4 regions of the Dickeya sp. CFBP 2040 genome follow, and region 1 is predicted to be linked to each of the others. Evidence: predicted binding sites of a transcription regulator. Region 1 holds the regulator's gene; each other region holds the start of a gene.
What was found. The regulator CRP, encoded in region 1, controls carbon source genes, mostly activating them, when cyclic AMP is high. The targets are predictions, from matches to a motif close to ATGTGANNNNNNTCACAT.
Positions count from the first base shown of each region.

Region 2: azuC (stress response protein AzuC) is a predicted target of CRP. The motif match lies at 3,624-3,641, and genes of this name have one in related genera.
Region 3: pth (aminoacyl-tRNA hydrolase) is a predicted target of CRP. The motif match lies at 3,036-3,053, and genes of this name have one in related genera.
Region 4: cdd (cytidine deaminase) is a predicted target of CRP. The motif match lies at 2,589-2,606, and genes of this name have one in related genera.

Region 1 is NZ_JAAVXH010000096.1:21,912-26,953, reverse strand. Features, by position in the region: partial or broken gene Dpoa2040_RS14710 (peptidase S8) at 328-534, shown strand; gene Dpoa2040_RS14705 (aminodeoxychorismate synthase component II) at 721-1,296, shown strand; gene Dpoa2040_RS14700 (aspartate aminotransferase family protein) at 1,430-2,653, shown strand; gene crp (cAMP-activated global transcriptional regulator CRP) at 2,751-3,383, opposite strand; gene Dpoa2040_RS14690 (OsmC family protein) at 3,710-4,117, shown strand; gene Dpoa2040_RS14685 (phosphoribulokinase) at 4,181-5,042, opposite strand, start outside.
Region 2 is NZ_JAAVXH010000056.1:61,826-66,867, forward strand. Features, by position in the region: gene queF (NADPH-dependent 7-cyano-7-deazaguanine reductase QueF) at 1-321, shown strand, start outside; gene Dpoa2040_RS07580 (LysR family transcriptional regulator) at 296-1,249, opposite strand; gene Dpoa2040_RS07585 (tartrate dehydrogenase) at 1,370-2,485, shown strand; gene Dpoa2040_RS07590 (hypothetical protein) at 2,579-3,202, opposite strand; gene azuC (stress response protein AzuC) at 3,464-3,541, opposite strand; gene Dpoa2040_RS07600 (multidrug efflux MFS transporter) at 3,886-5,042, shown strand, end outside.
Region 3 is NZ_JAAVXH010000042.1:52,004-57,045, forward strand. Features, by position in the region: gene lolB (lipoprotein insertase outer membrane protein LolB) at 1-525, shown strand, start outside; gene ispE (4-(cytidine 5'-diphospho)-2-C-methyl-D-erythritol kinase) at 529-1,401, shown strand; gene prs (ribose-phosphate diphosphokinase) at 1,531-2,478, shown strand; gene ychH (stress-induced protein YchH) at 2,672-2,941, opposite strand; gene pth (aminoacyl-tRNA hydrolase) at 3,168-3,755, shown strand; gene ychF (redox-regulated ATPase YchF) at 3,886-4,977, shown strand.
Region 4 is NZ_JAAVXH010000020.1:73,237-78,278, reverse strand. Features, by position in the region: gene Dpoa2040_RS02530 (NAD-dependent malic enzyme) at 1-1,310, opposite strand, end outside; gene cdd (cytidine deaminase) at 1,587-2,474, opposite strand; gene Dpoa2040_RS02520 (PD-(D/E)XK nuclease family protein) at 2,663-3,985, opposite strand; gene Dpoa2040_RS02515 (CidB/LrgB family autolysis modulator) at 4,086-4,784, opposite strand; gene Dpoa2040_RS02510 (CidA/LrgA family protein) at 4,784-5,042, opposite strand, start outside.

The DNA of each region.
Region 1 (5,042 bases):
GATCGGACAGGTGGTCCGTTCGGTAGCGACCATATCTGTATGGATGTTATTGTTTTGTTTATGTTATAAGCTATATCTCCTCCCTCTGCCATGATCTGACGGCTCAGTGTTCACTGAGGCGCAGCATAATTCCCTGTCTCCGTAGTGGTGGATGATAGATATTTTTTAATAAATAAAATTAATGTTTATTGGTGGGTAAACGTAATATTTGTGTGTAAATTGGATAGTGCAATAATTGGAACTACGTTTCAAAATATGGATTTGCATTTTTTAATGGTGTTGAGCCGATTTTGGTCGGTGCGGGTCGGTAACCGAAAAGGGAGATGATTGTTTAGAAAATCTTTTGCTGAAGGATTATTCCTGAACAAGATTAGCGCGACACTCAGCCCGGTAAGCTATCCGGAATCCGATTGCTGGGACCTGGTGCTGGAGTTCTTCAATCCGAAAGAACACCTCGCACTGCTGCACGCCAATTTGTATCGTTACACCGTTGACGTCAGCAACGTCATGCCGTTCATCATCGGTACGCTATGATCGAGTTTTCTGTTACTGATACCGCGTCATTTATTTACTTTCTGTTCCGGTTGTTTCAGCCTCGTGTCTGGACAACCGCCTCCCAACTCTTCAGACTCAGCGTCAGTATTCACGCGACATCATGCGCCATTAGACTTGATGTTGGCGACGATCATAACGTCAATTCATCTGCTGATAGATAAAGACATGCTGCTGATTATCGATAACTATGACTCCTTTACCTACAACCTGTACCAGTATTTTTGTGAGTTGGGGGCGAAGGTGCTGGTCAGGCGTAATGATACGCTGACGCTGGCGGACATCGAGCGGTTATCGCCGCAGCGGCTGGTGATTTCCCCCGGCCCTTGTACGCCGGACGACGCCGGGATTTCGCTGGCGGCCATCCGCCATTTTGCCGGTCAACTGCCGATTCTGGGCGTGTGTCTGGGACATCAGGCGTTGGGGCAGGCGTTTGGCGCACGGGTGGTGCGCGCCCGTCAGGTGATGCACGGCAAAACCTCGCCGGTGCGGCATACCGGTTGCGGTGTGTTCGCCGGGCTGGCAGACCCGCTGACCGTCACCCGCTATCACTCGCTGATTCTGGAAAAGAATACGCTACCCGATTGTTTTGAGGTGACCGCCTGGACCGGAACCGACGAGGTGGTCGATGAGATAATGGGGGTGCGTCATCGCACATTGCCGCTGGAAGGCGTACAGTTCCACCCGGAGAGCATTCTCAGCCAGCAGGGGCATCAACTGCTGAAAAATTTCCTTTATTTATAATCAGATAGCGGACTCAAATCTGGGCATATCAGATTAACGATTGCCTATTTTTGATTTTTTATGCATATTTATTGATTATATTTTCACTTAAGATCTTCACTCCACACTACGGGATATGACAACGGGGCAGCAAATGGCGACAGAGAAAGCAGCAGTAACACGGGATACTTACGATAAGGTAATTCTTCCGGTTTATGCACCCGCGCAGTTTGTGCCGGTAAAAGGCAAAGGGAGCCGTGTCTGGGATCAGCAGGGCAAAGAATATATCGATTTTTCCGGCGGCATCGCGGTAACGGCGCTGGGGCATTGCCATCCGGCACTGGTGGCGGCGTTGAAAGAACAGGGTGAAACCCTGTGGCACACCAGCAACGTATTCACCAACGAGCCAGCGCTGCGTCTGGCTACCAAACTGATCAATGCCACCTTTGCCGACCGCGTATTTTTCGCCAACTCCGGCGCGGAAGCTAATGAAGCGGCGTTCAAACTGGCACGGCATTACGCCATTACCCGCCATAGCCCGTACAAAACCAAAATCATTTCGTTTTACCAATCGTTTCATGGCCGTACGCTGTTTACCGTATCTGTCGGCGGTCAGCCGAAATACGCCGATGGCTTCGGCCCGAAACCGGCGGATATCGTGCATGTGCCGTTCAACGATCTGGATGCGGTAAAAGCGGTGATGGACGATCACACCTGCGCAGTGGTGCTGGAGCCGATTCAGGGCGAAGGCGGCATCACGCCAGCTACGCCAGCTTTCCTCAACGGTGTGCGCGAACTGTGCGACCAGTATCAGGCGCTGCTGGTGTTTGATGAAGTGCAGTGTGGTATGGGCCGCAGCGGTAAACTGTTCTCTTATATGCATTACGGCATCACGCCAGACATTTTGACCACCGCTAAAGCGCTGGGCGGCGGTTTCCCGATTAGCGCGATGCTGACCACGGAAGAGATTGCATCAGTGATGGCGGTCGGTACGCATGGCACGACTTACGGTGGCAATCCGCTGGCCTGTGCGGTGGCGGAAGCGGCGCTGGATGTGATCAATACGCCGGAAGTGCTGTCCGGCGTGATGGATCGCCACGCGCGCTTTGTGTCCGCGCTGGAGCAGATCAACACACAGTACGATATTTTCGATGAAATCCGCGGCATGGGGCTGTTACTGGGCGCACAACTGAAACCGGTCTGGCATGGCCGCGCCCGTGACTTCCTGGCGGCATCGGCGGAACTGGGGTTGATGATTCTGGTGGCGGGGCCGGACGTCATCCGTTTTGTGCCGTCGCTGGTGATTACCCCGGAAGAGATCGATCAGGGAATGGCGCTGTTTGCAAAAGCGGTAGCGCAGGTGGTGAAGGGCGCGTAATCGCTGTTGCCTTCGACTGAAACGACTGAACCGACTGAAACGAAAAGAGCGTGCCATGGCACGCTCTTTTCAATCCAACAATCCAACTGATGATAAATCAGCGAGTGCCGTACACGACGATGGTTTTACCGTGTGCGGAGATCAAGTTCTGATCTTCCAGCATCTTCAGGATACGACCCACCGTTTCGCGGGAACAGCCAACAATTTGGCCGATTTCCTGACGGGTGATCTTGATCTGCATACCATCCGGGTGAGTCATGGCGTCCGGCTGTTTAGCCAAATTGAGCAGAGTTTGTGCGATACGACCGGTTACGTCGAGGAACGCCAGATTGCCGACTTTCTGCGAAGTCACCTGCAAGCGCCGCGCCATCTGCGAGGACAACCGCATCAGAATATCCGGGTTGACCTGAATGAGCTGGCGGAATTTTTTATAAGAAATCTCAGCGACTTCGCAGGCTGTTTTTGCCCGAACCCACGCACTGCGTTCCTGTCCGTCTTCGAATAAGCCAAGTTCTCCAATAAAATCGCCTTGATTCAGATAAGACAGAATCATTTCCTTGCCTTCTTCATCCTTGATCAGCACGGCAACCGAGCCTTTCACGATGTAGTAAAGCGTCTCTGCTTTTTCACCCTGATGAATCAGGGTGCTCTTCGATGGGTACTTGTGAATGTGGCAATGAGAAAGGAACCATTCGAGAGTCGGGTCTGTTTGCGGTTTGCCGAGAACCATTCGCTGTTATCCTCTGTTGTTAATTCACTGCGCAAATCACAGGGCTCAGAGTTCCCTGTACGGCGTGATAACATAGTTATAATTCAATTCCGTCCTGGCGGAATGACGTCAGGAAATATACTGAGGCTGTCTATCAGATGACGCCAGCAAGCCGGTGGCAGGTCAGGCAGAGACGCAATACACATCGGCTTACGCTTTTGTTTGTAACACAGGTTGAGAGTAGTGTCTCGTGTTGTCTCGCTTCAGCATGATTAAGCTCTGATTATCAGGCTTTTTTATACATAAGCGGTGTAAAATTTCAAAAATAATTGATTGAGGACAAAATTATGCAGGCTCGGGTGAAATGGGTTGAAGGGTTAACGTTTCTTGGCGAGTCCGCTTCCGGGCATCAACTGCTGATGGATGGCAACGCTGGTGATAAAGCGCCCAGTCCGATGGAAATGGTGCTGATGGCAGCAGGTGGATGTAGCGCCATTGATGTGGTGTCTATTCTGCAAAAAGGTCGTCATGATGTGGCAGACTGCGAGGTTCGCCTGACCTCGGAACGTCGTGAAGAAGCGCCGCGCCTGTTCACTGCCATCAATCTGCACTTTATCGTTACCGGCAAAGGATTGAACGATAAGGTTGTCGAACGTGCGGTGTCGTTGTCGGCTGAAAAATACTGCTCTGTGGCGCTGATGTTGGAAAAAGCGGTTAAGGTAACCCACAGTCATGAAGTGATCGCGCTTGATTAACGGGCCGGCACGCGGCGGCGAGTCTTTCACTTAACCGCCGCACCGCTTAATCCGTCGCATCGCTTAATCAATGTGATTGCCTTCCATTAGCCGCTGCACCAGTGGCGTCATGATAAGCTCCATCGCCAGCCCCATTTTACCGCCCGGCACCACCAGCGTATTGATGTGAGAAATGAACGAGCCCTGCAACATCGCCAGCAGGTAGGGGTAGTCAATATGGTCCAGGCCCTGAAAGTGGATCACCACAAAACTTTCGTCCATCGACGGAATGGCTTTGGCGGCAAACGGGTTAGAGGTATCTACCGTTGGCACGCGCTGGAAGTTGATGTGGGTACGAGAAAACTGTGGGGTGATATGGGTGATGTAATCTTCCATCGACCGCACAACGGAATCCATGACCGCTTCGCGGGAGTGGCCGCGTTCGTTGATATCACGCACCAGCTTCTGAATCCACTCCAGGTTGACTATCGGCACCACGCCGACCAGCAGATCAACGTGCTGCGCCACATTATGCTGAGCAGTCACCACGCCGCCATGTAGCCCCTCGTAGAACAACAGGTCGGTCGGCTCTGGTATTGGTTCCCAAGGGGTAAAGGTGCCTGGGACCTGATTGTAGGGAATGGCTTCGTCGTAAGTGTGCAGGTATTTGCGGGTCTGCCCGGTGCCACTACGACCGTATTCGATAAAGGTGTTTTCCAGTTGGCAGAAGTCATTGGCTTCCGGCCCAAAATAACTGATGTGACGCCCCAGGTCCCGTGCCTTGCGGATCGCCATATCCATTTCCGGTCGGGTATAGCGGTGATAACTGTCGCCATCCACCAGCGCGGCGCGAAGATTCAATTGCTGGAAGATTTTACGAAACGCCAGACTGGTAGTTGTGGTCCCTGCACCGCTGGAGCCGGTGACCGCGATAATCGGATGTTGG
Region 2 (5,042 bases), on a different contig from region 1:
GTTAGCGAAACGCTGTGCTCCAACCTGCTGAAATCCAACTGTCTGGTTACCTACCAGCCGGACTGGGGTAGCGTGGTCATCAAATACGAAGGCCGGCAAATCGACCAGGAAGCGTTGCTGCGTTACCTGATCTCATTCCGCCAGCACAATGAATTCCACGAACAGTGCGTTGAGCGCATCTTCAATGACCTCAAACGTTACTGCCAGCCGGAAAAATTGACCGTGTTCGCCCGTTATACGCGTCGCGGCGGTCTGGACATTAACCCGTTCCGCAGCGACTTCGAAACTGAAGCCGCTACCGGTCGTCTGGTTCGTCAGTAATGCCCTGCGCCTCTCCATCGTCGGGGAGGCGCAGCCCCTCACCTTGCGGTAAATACTGTTTCAACCAGGCGATAAACGCCGAAATACGCGCCGGTACATGCCGACGCTGCTGATAAACCGCGTAAATATCCGCTTCCGGCATGATGTAATCCGGCAACAGCGCCACCAGTTCACCGCTGACCAGCCAGGGGCGCACATCCCACAACGAACGCAAAATAATGCCGTGCCCGTCCAGCGCGTAGCGCATGATCACCTCGCCATCGTTGGCGGAAAGATTGCCGAAAGCGCGATGGGTAAACTCGTGGCCATCACGATAAAAACGCCATAAGCCGTAATCGCTCTCATACTGACGCAACACCAGACAATTGTGGTCGGCAAGGTCAGCCACTGTCTTTGGTGTACCACAACGTGCCAGATACACGGGTGAGGCACACAGTACTCGCGGGTTTGCCATTAACCGATGTGCGACCAATCGGGAGTCTGGCGGTGCACCGAAGCGAATATCAATATCGACACCGGCATCCAGCATATTGAGTGGCTGGCTGGTGAGCTGCAACTGCACTTCCAGTTCCGGGTGCAGGCGGGCAAATTCGGAAATCAGCGGCGCGATATGCCGGCGCCCGAAACCGAACGATGCATTCACGGTCAACCGTCCGCGCAGCGTCAGTTGGTTACGGCGCACCTGACTTTCCAGTTCCTCTATTTCATGCAAAATCGGCAACGCACCGTCAGCGTATAACTGCCCTTCCGGCGTCAAATCCAGCCGTCGGGTAGTACGCCTGATCAGTTGCACCCCCAGCCGTTGATCCAGTTGCGTCAAACGCTTACTGACAGCCGGCAGCGACAGACCACTTTCACGCGCCACCGCCGTCAGGCTACCGAGCGCGGCGATGCGGCTGAAGAACAACAAATCATCGATTGAACGCATTTATTCTTCTCTTTTATTCAACAATGCCTTTACCGGAAGCGAAATTGTTTACACCAAATAGAGTAAATACACTCTCTGTTATCCGAGTGCAATCGTTCAAAAAAACGTTCAGGAGTTGTCATGTCTCAACCACATTACCGTATCGCCGTTATTCCCGGCGATGGCATCGGCAAGGAAGTGATGCCAGAAGGGGTACGGGTACTGAGCCGTACTGCCGAGCTGTTTAATCTCAAGCTGGAGTGGGAATGGTTTGATTTCGCCAGCGCCGATTACTACCTCCAGCACGGCAAAATGATGCCGGATAACTGGTTTGCGCTGCTCAAAGGCTTCGATGCCATCTACTTCGGTGCAGTGGGCTGGCCGGAAGTGGTGCCGGATCATGTGTCGCTGTGGCAGTCGCTGCTGTTATTTCGCCGTGAATTCGACCAGTACGTCAATCTGCGCCCCTGCCGCCTGATGCCGGGTGTGAAAGCACCGCTGGCTGGCCGCCAACCCGGTGATATCGACTTTTACATCGTGCGTGAAAATACCGAAGGCGAGTATTCCAGCGTCGGCGGTAAGATGTTCGCCGGCACCGAACGCGAAGTGGTGATTCAGGAAACGGTGATGACCCGTGTCGGCGTCGATCGCATCCTCAAATTCGCCTATGAACTGGCGATGCGACGCCCGAAAAAACACCTGACCTCAGCCACAAAATCCAACGGCATCGCCATCACCATGCCTTACTGGGACAGCCGCGTCGCCGAAATGGGTACCCACTATCCGGAATTGAAGGTGGACAAATACCACATTGATATTCTTACCGCCAACTTCGTGCTGCACCCGGACTGGTTCGACGTGGTGGTCGCCAGCAACCTGTTCGGCGATATTTTGTCCGACCTTGGCCCAGCTTGTACCGGCACCATCGGCATTGCGCCGTCGGCCAACATCAATCCGGACCGCACGTTCCCCAGCCTGTTTGAGCCGGTACACGGCTCAGCGCCAGATATCGCCGGCAAAGGCATCGCCAACCCTATCGGTCAAATCTGGTGCGGGGCGATGATGCTGGAACACCTGGGTCATTACGACGCCAGCGCGGCGGTACTCAGTGCAATTGAACGTGTGCTGGAACAAGGGCCGGAAAATGCACCGTTAACACGAGACCTTGGCGGCAGCGGCAGCACGGCGGCGCTGGGTAAGGCGATTGCACAGGCATTGAGCCGCTCACCACATCAAAATGAAGTAAAAGCAAGGTGAATCAAAACCGAAAAACATGAAAAGGCCGCTGTCATAGCGGCCTTCAGACTATCACAAGGTAAATATTGCACGTTTACGTAGGTTGAAGTTACATCAGGCTGCTGATTTGTCTCGTTTGCGTTCAGCCACCAGTACGACCCCTTTTCGTGATTCATTCGGCGCAAGGCTCCAGATGTCGCTCTCCGGGATACTGTGTCCATCGTATCGGACACGTTCACCATCATACGGCCAGAAAGCACGCCGTTCTGAGTCAAACACAAACACATCAATGCCAATCTCTTTACGTGCCATACGCGCCCACAATGCCTTCCCGCCAGGGAATTGAAGGTTATCACTTACCAGCACAATACCGTCATTAATGAGTGCTTTATACATAGCACTGGCGACATTGGCATTTCGTTCGCGCTTGGTGACAATCACGCCTTCAACCTGCGCAGAATGCGCATTCATCGGCTGCAGATTCTCGTAATAACCGATGACAGCCAGAATGGTTTCGGTTTCATCGTCGCTGTTACGGGATTTCAGGTCAATCTTTGCTACCACAACATGCCGTAAATCACCAGCAACGTCATCGGGTTCGCCATATATGGCAACGGCATGGTGTTGATCATTGTGAATATAAATATCCACAGCTCGACCGTTTACACTCGTTTCGCCAATTTTCCGGTATTCCCGCGCCATAGTGGCAGGGCTATATGACATAGGAATAATCGCCATATCAAAACTCCCGCTATCGTTGAGAACTGGTGACATTGTAAGCATAGCCTGTTGTAGTTGTTGGGATTGATAATATCAAACATCATGCCTATCTATTAGCCATTTAAGCGAGAGTAGCAAAACGCGCGTGTTAACGCTGCGTCCGACCATAACGCAATAACCCAGGAGCATATACATAAGATGAATATGTTCATACCCAACGAAAACAAGAAGGCCGCTGTCATAGCGGCCTTCTGTTTAATTCTGATCTGCTCAGAGCAATTAATGCATACCACCCAGCGGGATGTCTTTATAGGCATTGATATAAGCGACCAGAAGTTTTTTCAGTAAATTACGCATGTTGATCACCTTGGTTGACGAGAGAATTTGTGAACTTTCTGGTAAAAGATTGTACGTTTTGTTGAATGTCAGCGCAATGTTTTTGTGATTCAAATCACAAAAACATCATATGATACTCTGACCTTCCCGATTTACCCCGCAATGCAACCTGGTCAACCGGTTAATCCTGTGCAGCGTCGTTGCAACCAAAAGCATATGAATAACCGGGTTTGGATTATTCTTTGATCTATAAAATTATTTCCCGGCTAAGACAAAAGCCGCCATACTAGTCATGCCGCGTCATTCAGTGCGGCACTGCCGCGGGGGGCGCCCCACCCTTTCACTGACGATGTAAAACCTGCCCTATGGAAACCTGGAAACTCAACCTTTTCTCCGCCTGGCTGGGATGCTTTTTTACCGGCATGGCCATGAGTCAGATATTGCCGTTCCTGCCGCTCTATATCGAACATCTCGGCGTCAGCGATCACACAGCCCTTAATTTATGGTCAGGACTGGTGTTCAGTTCGGCATTTTTGGTTTCAGCCATTGTTGCGCCGATATGGGGCAGTCTGGCTGATCGCAAAGGCCGCAAGCTGATGCTGCTGCGCGCTGCGCTCGGCATGTCGCTGATCATGGGGCTACAAGGCATGGCGACCAATGTCTGGCAACTGTTCATGCTGCGTGCACTGATGGGGCTGACCTCCGGTTACATTCCTAACGCCATGGCGCTGATTGCCTCGCAGGTGCCGCGCAATCGCAGCGGCTGGGCGCTAGGCACGCTATCCACCGGGCAGGTGGCAGGCGTGCTGATTGGCCCATTACTCGGTGGTTTCATGGCCGATACCATCGGCCTGCGCATGGTGTTTTTCGTTACCTCCGCCATGCTGTTTATCTGCTTTCTGATTACGCTGTTCGCCATCCGCGAAAACGCGATTACCGTCAGTAAAAAAACACAGCTCAGTGGCCGGGCGGTATTCGCCTCGCTGCCTTATCCGCTACTGATTATCAGCCTGTGCTTCACCACGATGATGATTCAGATGGCGAACGGTTCCATCAGCCCAATCCTGACGCTGTTTATCCGTGACCTCACTCCCAGCACGGATAACATCGCCTTTATCAGCGGCGTTATCGCCGCCGTGCCGGGGGTGTCTGCGCTGTTATCAGCCCCTCGTCTTGGCCGCTTAGGGGACCGCATTGGCTCTCAACGGGTGTTGATCGTGGCGCTGTTTTTGTGCGCACTGCTGTTTTTCCTGATGTCGGCGGTGCAAAGCTCGGTCCAGCTCGGTCTGTTGCGCTTCGCGCTGGGGTTCGCCGATGGCGCGCTGATGCCTGCCGTACAGGCGCTGCTGGTGAAATACAGCAGCCAGCAGGTCACCGGGCGCATTTTCGGTTATAACCAATCCTGTATGTATCTTGGCAACGTGGTAGGGCCGCTGCTCGGCTCTACCGTTTCCGCCACGCTGGGTTACCGCTGGGTGTTTATGGTGACTGCAATGCTGGTCGTGATTAACGGCATCCAGTT
Region 3 (5,042 bases), on a different contig from region 1:
AAACCCACCTCCCCAGAGTGGCGCGAGCACGAGCAAAAAGTACAAAATTTGACCCAGTATCAAACCCGCGGCTCATTCGCCTATCTTTCCGATAGGAAAAAATTGTACGCCCGGTTCTTCTGGCAGCAATTTTCGCCGCAGCGTTACCGTCTGCTGCTGACCAGCCCACTAGGCAGTACCGAACTGGAACTACAGGCCAGCGCGAACAGCGTTCAAATTACCGACGGCCAGGGTAAGCGTTATGTGGGTAAAGATGCGCAATACATGGTTCAGCAGTTAACCGGCATGGCGATTCCGCTTGATAACCTGCGTCAGTGGATGCTCGGCCTGCCGGGCAACGCACAAGATTTCACACTGGATGAACACGCCCGACTGCGCAACGTGAACTATCAGCAAGGCGACCAGCACTGGAGCGTCACCTATCAGTCCTATACCAATGACCTGCTGCCGTTGCCGCAAAGTCTGGAGCTGACTCAGGGCGAACAGCGCATCAAACTGAAAATGGACAACTGGACAACGCAATAAATCATGTCGATCACCTGCAACGACTGGCCCTCCCCGGCCAAACTGAATCTGTTTTTGTACATCACTGGCCGTCGGGCTGACGGTTATCATAATCTGCAAACGTTGTTTCAGTTTCTGGATTACGGCGACACCCTGACCATCACGCCGCGCCAGGATAAACAAATCGTGCTGCTGACGCCGCTGCCTGGCGTCCCCGATGAACAGAATCTGGTGATCCGCGCCGCACGACTGTTGCAGGACTGGTGCCAGCACGCCGGCCTGCCGTTTGCCGGCGCTGACATCGCCGTTGATAAACGCCTGCCGATGGGCGGCGGTCTGGGCGGCGGCTCATCTAACGCAGCTACCGTATTGGTGGCGCTCAATCAGTTGTGGCACAGCCGGATACCGGTCGATACACTGGCCGCGCTGGGCCTGAAACTGGGGGCGGATGTCCCGGTATTTGTGCATGGACATGCCGCGTTCGCCGAAGGCGTGGGAGAGCAGCTTACCCCCGTCTCACCGCCGGAAAAATGGTATCTGGTGGTCCACCCCGGCGTCAGCATTCCAACCCCACTCATCTTTGCCGATCCGGATTTGACACGAAATACGCCAGTGCGACCACTATCGCAATTACTGACACAAACTTTCAGCAACGATTGTGAAGCCGTTGCAAGAAAACGTTTTCGTGAGGTTGAAGAGCGACTTTTATGGCTGCTAGAATACGCACCGTCACGCCTGACTGGCACGGGCGCTTGCGTGTTTGCTGAATTCGACACCGAGTCTGCCGCTCGTCAGGTGCTAGACCGGGCCCCGGAAGGATTAAATGGCTTTGTTGCACGTGGAGTGAACGTTTCTCCGTTGCAACAGCGGATTTCCGGGCAATTCAAGGGTTGCTAAAACACCACCGCCGACCGTGGTGCTCTAACGATCTTTTCCATACACCCGTATGTATATCCTGCTTGCGGTACGACACACGGCCTTCCGCAGGCGGAATATTTCTCTGGACGCAAGCTTGAGGTTCTTCTCGTGCCTGATATGAAGCTTTTTGCTGGTAACGCCACGCCGGAACTAGCACAACGTATTGCCAACCGTTTGTACACCAGTCTGGGCGACGCTGCTGTTGGTCGTTTTAGCGACGGCGAAGTCAGCGTACAAATCAACGAAAATGTACGCGGTGGTGATATTTTCATCATCCAATCGACCTGTGCTCCCACCAACGACAACCTGATGGAACTGGTCGTTATGGTTGATGCCCTGCGCCGCGCTTCCGCAGGACGTATTACCGCAGTCATCCCTTATTTCGGTTATGCCCGTCAGGATCGCCGTGTGCGCTCCGCGCGCGTGCCGATTACCGCCAAAGTTGTAGCTGATTTTCTTTCCAGCGTCGGTGTTGACCGTGTACTGACGGTGGATCTTCATGCCGAGCAGATTCAGGGGTTCTTTGATGTGCCGGTAGACAACGTGTTCGGCAGCCCAATCTTACTGGAAGACATGCTGCAGCAGAACCTGGACAACCCAATTGTGGTTTCTCCGGATATCGGCGGCGTGGTTCGTGCACGTGCTATCGCCAAATTGCTCAACGACACTGACATGGCCATCATCGACAAACGTCGCCCACGCGCCAATGTCTCTCAGGTGATGCACATCATTGGTGACGTTGCTGGCCGTGACTGCGTACTGGTCGATGACATGATCGACACCGGCGGCACACTGTGCAAAGCGGCGGAAGCGCTGAAAGAGCGCGGCGCTAAACGTGTTTTCGCTTACGCCACTCATCCGATTTTCTCCGGCAACGCGTGCGATAACATCAAGAACTCTGTCATTGATGAAGTGATTGTCTGCGATACCATTCCGCTGTCGGAAAATATCAAGGCACTGCCAAATGTACGCACGCTGACCTTATCAGGTATGCTGGCAGAAGCTATCCGCCGTATCAGCAACGAAGAATCTATTTCTGCGATGTTCGAGCACTAATCGATATTTCAGCCGTGCTATTACGCCATCGGATAATCATTATTCGATGGCGTTTTTAATGAAACCGGAATATTACAACGCGTATTATTTATTTCCGTTTCCAACCACTACAGGTTAGCAAAATAAACCTATCAATGAATAAAACGCATTGCCGAGATGTCACCGGCTGGTGCTGGCTTGATATCACCATTACTCAAGGATGCCGTTCGCGGCGACAACGCTTATCAAAGTGTTTAAGCCACCAATAACGGTCCGTCACAGTTTCCCGTCCGCTAATACGTGCGCCTGCCAGCCACAAAATAGCACCGGCAAAAATAGCCAGCAGTTCCACGAAATAGAGCGAACCCGGCAAATGTAATTCAGGCAGCTGATTAGCAATCGAATACGCTATTCCGGAAATCATAAGCAACAGACCTAATCCCATAAATGCGTTGCCCACCATCACAGCATTTCTACGTTTCATATTTCACCTCCAGAAATATCCAGTGGAAATAATCAGAATATAGCTGCATATTTCCTGATCTATTAATAGTATAAACAGCCTCCGTACCATTGGATTGCGGGCAGGATCACATGTTGGTGATCAACTGGCCCTGCGTTACACTAGCGACTTTGTCAATTATCCTGACGGGTTGCGTTGTCTTCAGCACCTCACCCCCGGAAATGTATCGCGTGAGTCGTATCAAATTATGAGTGGTATCAAACTGATTGTAGGTCTGGCGAACCCCGGCGCCGAGTACGCCGCTACCCGCCATAACGCCGGTGCCTGGTACGTTGACCGCCTGGCGGAAGCTTATCGGCAGCCGCTGAAAGAAGAGAGCAAATTTTTTGGCTATACCGCACGCCTGACGCTGGCAGGTAAAGATGTGCGCCTGCTGGTACCCACCACGTTTATGAATCTGAGCGGCAAAGCGGTAGCAGCGATGGCGACCTTCTACCGCATCCAGCCAGATGAAATTCTGGTAGCGCATGACGAACTGGACCTGCTGCCCGGCGTTGCCAAACTGAAGCTCGGCGGCGGTCACGGCGGCCACAATGGGCTGAAGGATATCGTCAGCAAACTCGGTAACAACCCCAATTTTCACCGTTTGCGCATCGGCATCGGCCATCCGGGCGATAAAAACAAAGTGGTGGGATTTGTGCTGGGCAAGCCGCCCACCAGCGAACAGGCGCTGATCGACCAAGCCATTGATGAATCATTGCGCTGTACCGATATCCTGATGAAGGAAGACATGATCAAAGCTATGAACCGCCTGCACGCCTTCAAAGCGTCATAGTGAGTGATCGGGCGGATCGAGTTCATGCCGCATTATGTGTATAATTGGCATTAAGACTGACTTTTTCCATTCTGACAGGCTTTTTCCAATCTAAAGCCTGATAATTAGTGATTTTTAAGGTGACATAAACATGGGATTCAAATGCGGTATCGTTGGGCTGCCTAACGTGGGTAAATCCACTCTGTTCAACGCGCTGACCAAAGCCGGTATCGAAGCGGCCAACTTTCCGTTTTGTACTATCGAACCCAACACCGGCGTCGTGCCGATGCCGGACCCACGTCTCGACCAGTTGGCCGAGATCGTCAAACCACAGCGTACCGTCCCCACCACCATGGAATTTGTGGATATCGCCGGTCTGGTAAAAGGTGCGTCCAAAGGCGAAGGTTTGGGCAACCAGTTCCTGACCAACATCCGTGAAACCGAAGCCATCGGCCACGTGGTACGTTGCTTTGAAAATGAAAATATCATCCATGTTGCTGGTAAAGTGAATCCGGCGGAAGATATCGACGTCATCAACACCGAACTGGCGTTGGCGGATCTGGAAACCTGCGAACGCGCCATTCAGCGAGTGCAGAAGAAAGCCAAAGGCGGCGATAAAGACGCGAAAATCGAACTGGCGGCACTGGAGAAATGCCTGCCACAGTTGGAAAACGCCGGCATGTTGCGTTCACTGGACCTGAGCACGGAAGAAAAAGCCGCTATCCGTTATCTCAGCTTCCTGACGCTGAAACCGACCATGTACATCGCCAACGTCAATGAAGATGGCTTTGAAAACAACCCTTATCTGGATCAGGTGCGTGAAATTGCGGATAAAGAAGGTTCCGTGGTGGTCGCCGTGTGTGCCGCCGTTGAATCGGACATCGCCGAGCTGGACGACGCCGAGCGCGACGAATTCATGGCTGAGTTGGGTCTGAAAGAACCGGGGTTGAACCGCGTAATTCGTGCAGGCTATAAACTGCTGAACCTGCAGACCTACTTCACTGCCGGTGTGAAAGAAGTCCGTGCCTGGACCATCCCGGTCGGTGCTACCGCCCCGCAAGCCGCTGGTAAAATTCACACCGACTTCGAAAAAGGTTTTATCCGCGCCCAGACCATCGCTTTTGATGACTTCATCACTTACAAAGGTGAACAAGGTGCCAAAGAAGCCGGAAAAATGCGTTCAGAAGGGAAAGAATATATCGTTAAAGATGGCGATATTATGAACTTCCTGTTTAACGTCTAAAAATAAAATCTGTTGTCTCATGAGGCTTCACGGAATCTCATGATAAGCAATAAGCTCAGAAAATC
Region 4 (5,042 bases), on a different contig from region 1:
GCGCCATCAGTCCAACGAATGATATCTTCCGGGCGGGCTTCTACACGAGAAGTTGGGTTGGACAGCGGCATCACGATAGGACGGGCACAGTGGCTGTGCATTTCACGAATGATCTCTTCTGTGAACAGACCCGGCTGGCCAGATACGCCGATCAGGATGGTCGGTTTGGCATTGCGCATCACATCCATCAGCGAGATAGCGTCGCTGGCGGTATCCCACCTGGCGAGTTTGTCGCTTTTCTGCACCAGTTTGCTCTGGAAGTCGAGCAGATTCGGCAGTTTGTCGGTCAACAGACCAAAACGGTCTACCATGAATACACGGGCGCGAGCTTCTTCATCGCTCAGACCTTCGGACTTCATCTGGGCAATGATCTGCTCGGCGATGCCGCAACCGGCGGAACCGGCGCCAAGGAACGCCACGGTCTGGTCACGCAACTGGCTGCCAGCCGCGCGGCTGGCGGCGATCAGACTGCCCAGCGCTACGGCGGCGGTGCCCTGAATGTCATCGTTGAAGCTGCAGATTTCATCGCGGTAACGGTTCAGCAGCGGCATGGCGTTATTCTGAGCAAAATCTTCAAACTGCAGCAGTACGTTCGGCCAGCGGCGTTTCACCGCCTGAATGAATTCGTTGACGAACTCATAGTATTCATCGCCGCTAATACGTGGGTGACGCCAGCCCATATACAGCGGATCGTTGAGCAACTGAGCGTTGTTGGTGCCGACATCCAGCACGACCGGCAGGGTGTACGCCGGGCTGATGCCGCCGCAGGCGGTGTACAGCGACAGCTTACCGATAGGAATCCCCATACCGCCGATACCCTGGTCACCCAGACCGAGAATACGCTCGCCGTCTGTCACCACGATAACTTTTACATTTTGTTTAGTGGCGTTTTGCAGCATATCGTCGATATGCTCACGGTTGGGGTAGGAGATAAACAAGCCGCGGGCACGGCGGTAAATATCGGAGAAGTGTTCACAGGCAGCACCTACCGTCGGCGTATAAATGATTGGCATCATTTCGCTCAGGTGGTTGTCCAGCAGGCGATAAAACAGGGTTTCGTTGGTGTCCTGAATATTACGCAGGTACACATGTTTTTCTATGTCGTTCTTGAATGCCTGATACTGCCGCCAGGCACGTTCTGCCTGTTCTTCAATGGTTTCCACCGCTTCGGGTAGCAGGCCGTGCAGGTTGAACTGACCACGTTCTTCCTCGGTAAAGGCGCTGCCTTTATTCAGCAGGGGAAATTCGAGCAGGATAGGACCGGCATAAGGGATATAGAGAGGGCGTTTACTTTCGTATTCCAATTCCATGACTTTCGACTCTTTGGGTAACGGAGATAGGTTCGTAGAACCAGCGAGAAGCGATAGATTGCATTGATCTTAAAGTAACCAGAAAATATGTACAGGGATTGTTAGTTAAAATAATTACAGATGGCTTGCATATAAAAAATATGCGGAGGAAATCACATATTACCGCTTATTCAGCGAAAAAAAACGGTAATTTTCTGTCCTTTTTATTCACGTGGCGTGAATTGTCGGTCACGGTATTGGGCACGCCGCCATGCTAATGGCGGCGCAGGTCAGACGCTAGTGCGCCAGTTCGCGCTGTAAGTCGGCACAGCCAAGGGAAGCCAACAACGGCTGAGTCTGACTCCATTGACTCAGCGTCGCGTGGCTGGATTCCACCAGAACAGCGCGCTGAATGTCGGCGAATCTCTCGCCAGCCAGATTGACCAGATTTAACGCTGCCTGCATGGGCGGTAAACTGGGGTTAAATGCGGCGTTTTCCGCATAACGCCCGGTGTAGCGGCGGCCTTGCCGGGTTTCCAGCGCGATGCCGCTGAACGCCTTGCTATAGGGGGCGTGGCTGCGGTTTGCCGCTGCCAGCGCCAGTTGCAGCAGCGTGTCTTCTGTCGTCAGCGTTAATCCATTATCCATGTTATCCATTAGCAGAGTGTTGATTGCCAGATCGCGCGGGCCAAACGCATCCGGCAGGTAGTGGCCGAGCAGAGCGGGTGAGCGCCCCGGCAGGCAGATACGCAGTTCAGCCGCGCTATTGAGTTCGTTCATGAATTGACGACAGTGACCACAGGGCGTGTAGTTTACCGTCACCGCTCGCAGCGCAGGTTCGTCACGCAGCCAGGCATGACAGATTGCGCTTTGCTCGGCGTGGACAGTCTGTTGCAGCGGCAGGCCGTCAAACTCCATATTTGCGCCCCAGTAAAAGGCACCGCTGGTGCCTTGTGCTATCGCGCCAACGTGAAAACCAGACACCGGCGTGAGTGCACAAGCGGCAGCCAGCGGCAGCAAGGCAAAAGCCAATGCATCGGCGTCGAGCCGGCACTGGGCACAAATCTGGCTTACTTCGTCAGCGGTTAACATGGCGGCGAAATCGTCACGCACCAGTATTGGCGCCAGTGCGGTTTGCAGCGCTGAGGGCAGTTGCGTGAATGCGTCATGAAAGCGTGCTTGCATAGTGGTCTCTCTTTCCTGGTTCAAAGCGTGTTAACTCAAGTCTGCTTGGGCACACAACGATCATTTGTGATTATTATCACGTTCAAAATGAAATAAATGAAAAAGAAATCACAAATGCGAGATGTATCTCAAGTTTATCCGCACAAGCCTTGCTGGTATTACGGTAGCGGTTATACGCCGCCGTCCAGTCATGTCGTTTCATCATTTCTCTGTTGAATGATCGCATCTATTTTTTGTGCGAGTCTTTTTGCCTGCTCAACCACCTCCGCTGCGCTCAGTCCACATTGATGACTGAGTGTTTTCCAGTCATAAGCCCTGGATTTTCGTCCTGCGGGAAAGTATTGATAGATCAAGTCGGTGAATGCGGAATGCGAAGAGGAGGTAGCTTCGTTCAAATAGGCTTCTGCATAGAATACTCGCAGGCCGAAGCGATGACTGACGTGTTCGCTTTTTTCTCTGAAAATATTCACGTAGAGAGGCCAGTACGTTTCCGCGCTGATTGCCAGCATGGTGTCGGTGACAAAATTGAACCAGGTACGGCTGATTTGCAGATTGTTCGACCCGTCATCCCTCTGCAAATCTGGTAGGGCTTTCTTCATGTTAACCAGTACGCCAGCGATTCCGCGGGATTGGATCAACTTGTCGCAGAGCGGGCGATGTTGCTGCAGAAAGAGCAGCATTTCGGCATTTATGCCGGTAAAGTTGCTTGCTCGCCATTGGACAGGCGAGCAATTTCTCTGTTGGTAAAAGTATTCCACCAGCGGCGCATAGCGGATTGCCAGCGTAGCGGAAAGCTCGGAGATTTTTTGCTCGACCGGACTCTGCCAATCGGTCTGTTTCTGGCAGTACGATAACAGCAGTTGCACTGAGGCATGATGGTTTTCAGATTGCAGGCGGGCACGATACGCTGCCTTATTCAGCCACTGGTAATTCATAAATGCCCAGCGATTGGCTTGGCTGACAACGGCGTTTTCGGCTGACGGATTAAACCATTTGTCTATGGCGACGAACAGAAATTTATAGCCTTGAAAGCAGCCGTTGCGCGCCAGCGCGTTTTTCACCGCAGCCTGATAGTCATCAAGCTGGGTGACGTCTGGGGTTGAGCCAGCTTTATTTTCTATCGTGACAATAAATTTATTTTGCGGGTCGATCAAAAACAGATCAAGACGGCGGCGACTCTCGTGAACATCGACAATGCTGAACTCCCGACAGACAAAGAGCGAACCAAAACTGGTCTGATGAATTAAACCGGGGGTCCAGGTGTGGAAGAATTTTTTATTATCGTATTTATGTTCTGTGCTGGCGTAATAGGCAGCGGTCAGAAAATCTTTAATTATCGCATCTCGCTGGCCGTGGCCTTCATTCGGATTCAGGCACCACGCCAACATATGAGAGTGCTGATTTTCCTTTAACGTAATGACATCAAGGATGTCGTCTGATGTCTTGAGCAGCTCCTGTAACTTGATGAAATGTTTATCTTCAAGAAAGGTATAAAATGCATGTTCGTCCATGTGGCAGTCTTAATGTTTTCTTATCATGTGTAGGGAAGCAGGCCGAGCGGCATTTCGAGGCGCCAGCCTGCTATCTGGATGACATCAGGGTATCTGACGACTATGCACCCATCAGACGCACGATCACCGGAAACAGAAACGGCGCGATCAACGACGTGATGATGCCGCAGATAACCAGTGCCAGCGAACTGAAGGCACCTTCCTGAAAATCGACTTCCGCACAGCGGGCGGTGCCCAGTGCGTGAGAGGCCGTGCCCATTGCCAACCCGCGGGCGGATTTGGCATGGATTTTCAGCCGGTTGAACAGGGCGTGGCCCAGCACTGCGCCGATAATACCAACAAAAATTACACACATGGCGCTGATAGCAGGAATACCTCCGATGGCGCTGGCGACCGCCATGGCGATTGGCGTGGTCACCGATTTTGGCAGCACCGACGCGGCGATTTCACGTGAAGCGCCCAGCCACAGGGCGATGACGGTGCCGGAAATGATGGCGGTGAGGCTACCAATAAAGCAGACGCTGATGATGGATTTCCAGCGTGCGCGAATTTGATGCATCTGCTCGTACAGCGGAAATGCCAGCGCCACCACCGCCGGTTGCAGCAGGCTGTTAAGGATAGAACTGCCGCTGAAATAATGGTCGTAGGGAATATCCAGCACCAGCAGCAGCGGGATGATCACCAGCATTGATACCAGCAATGGGTTCAGCAACGGCATTTTTAGCGTCATCGCCACGTTGCGGGCGCCAAAGAACACTACCAGCGTTAGCGGTAGCGACCACCACAGATAACTCAGCATCATTTCTCTTCCTTCGTGTCTGCGCTGTTTTGGCGGAGCAACTGTTGGTCACGGTGCATTATCTGGGTGGTGTAACCGACGACGATCATCACCACAAAGGTACTGATAAGACAGGAAACGACAATCGGGCCAAACTGGTCACGCAGTATCCCAAAATAGTTCATCACCCCGACACCAATAGGCACGAACAGCAGCGCCATATGGCGAATCAGCAAACGGCAACCGGGCTTGACCCAGCTTGAAGGCAGAATCTGCGAC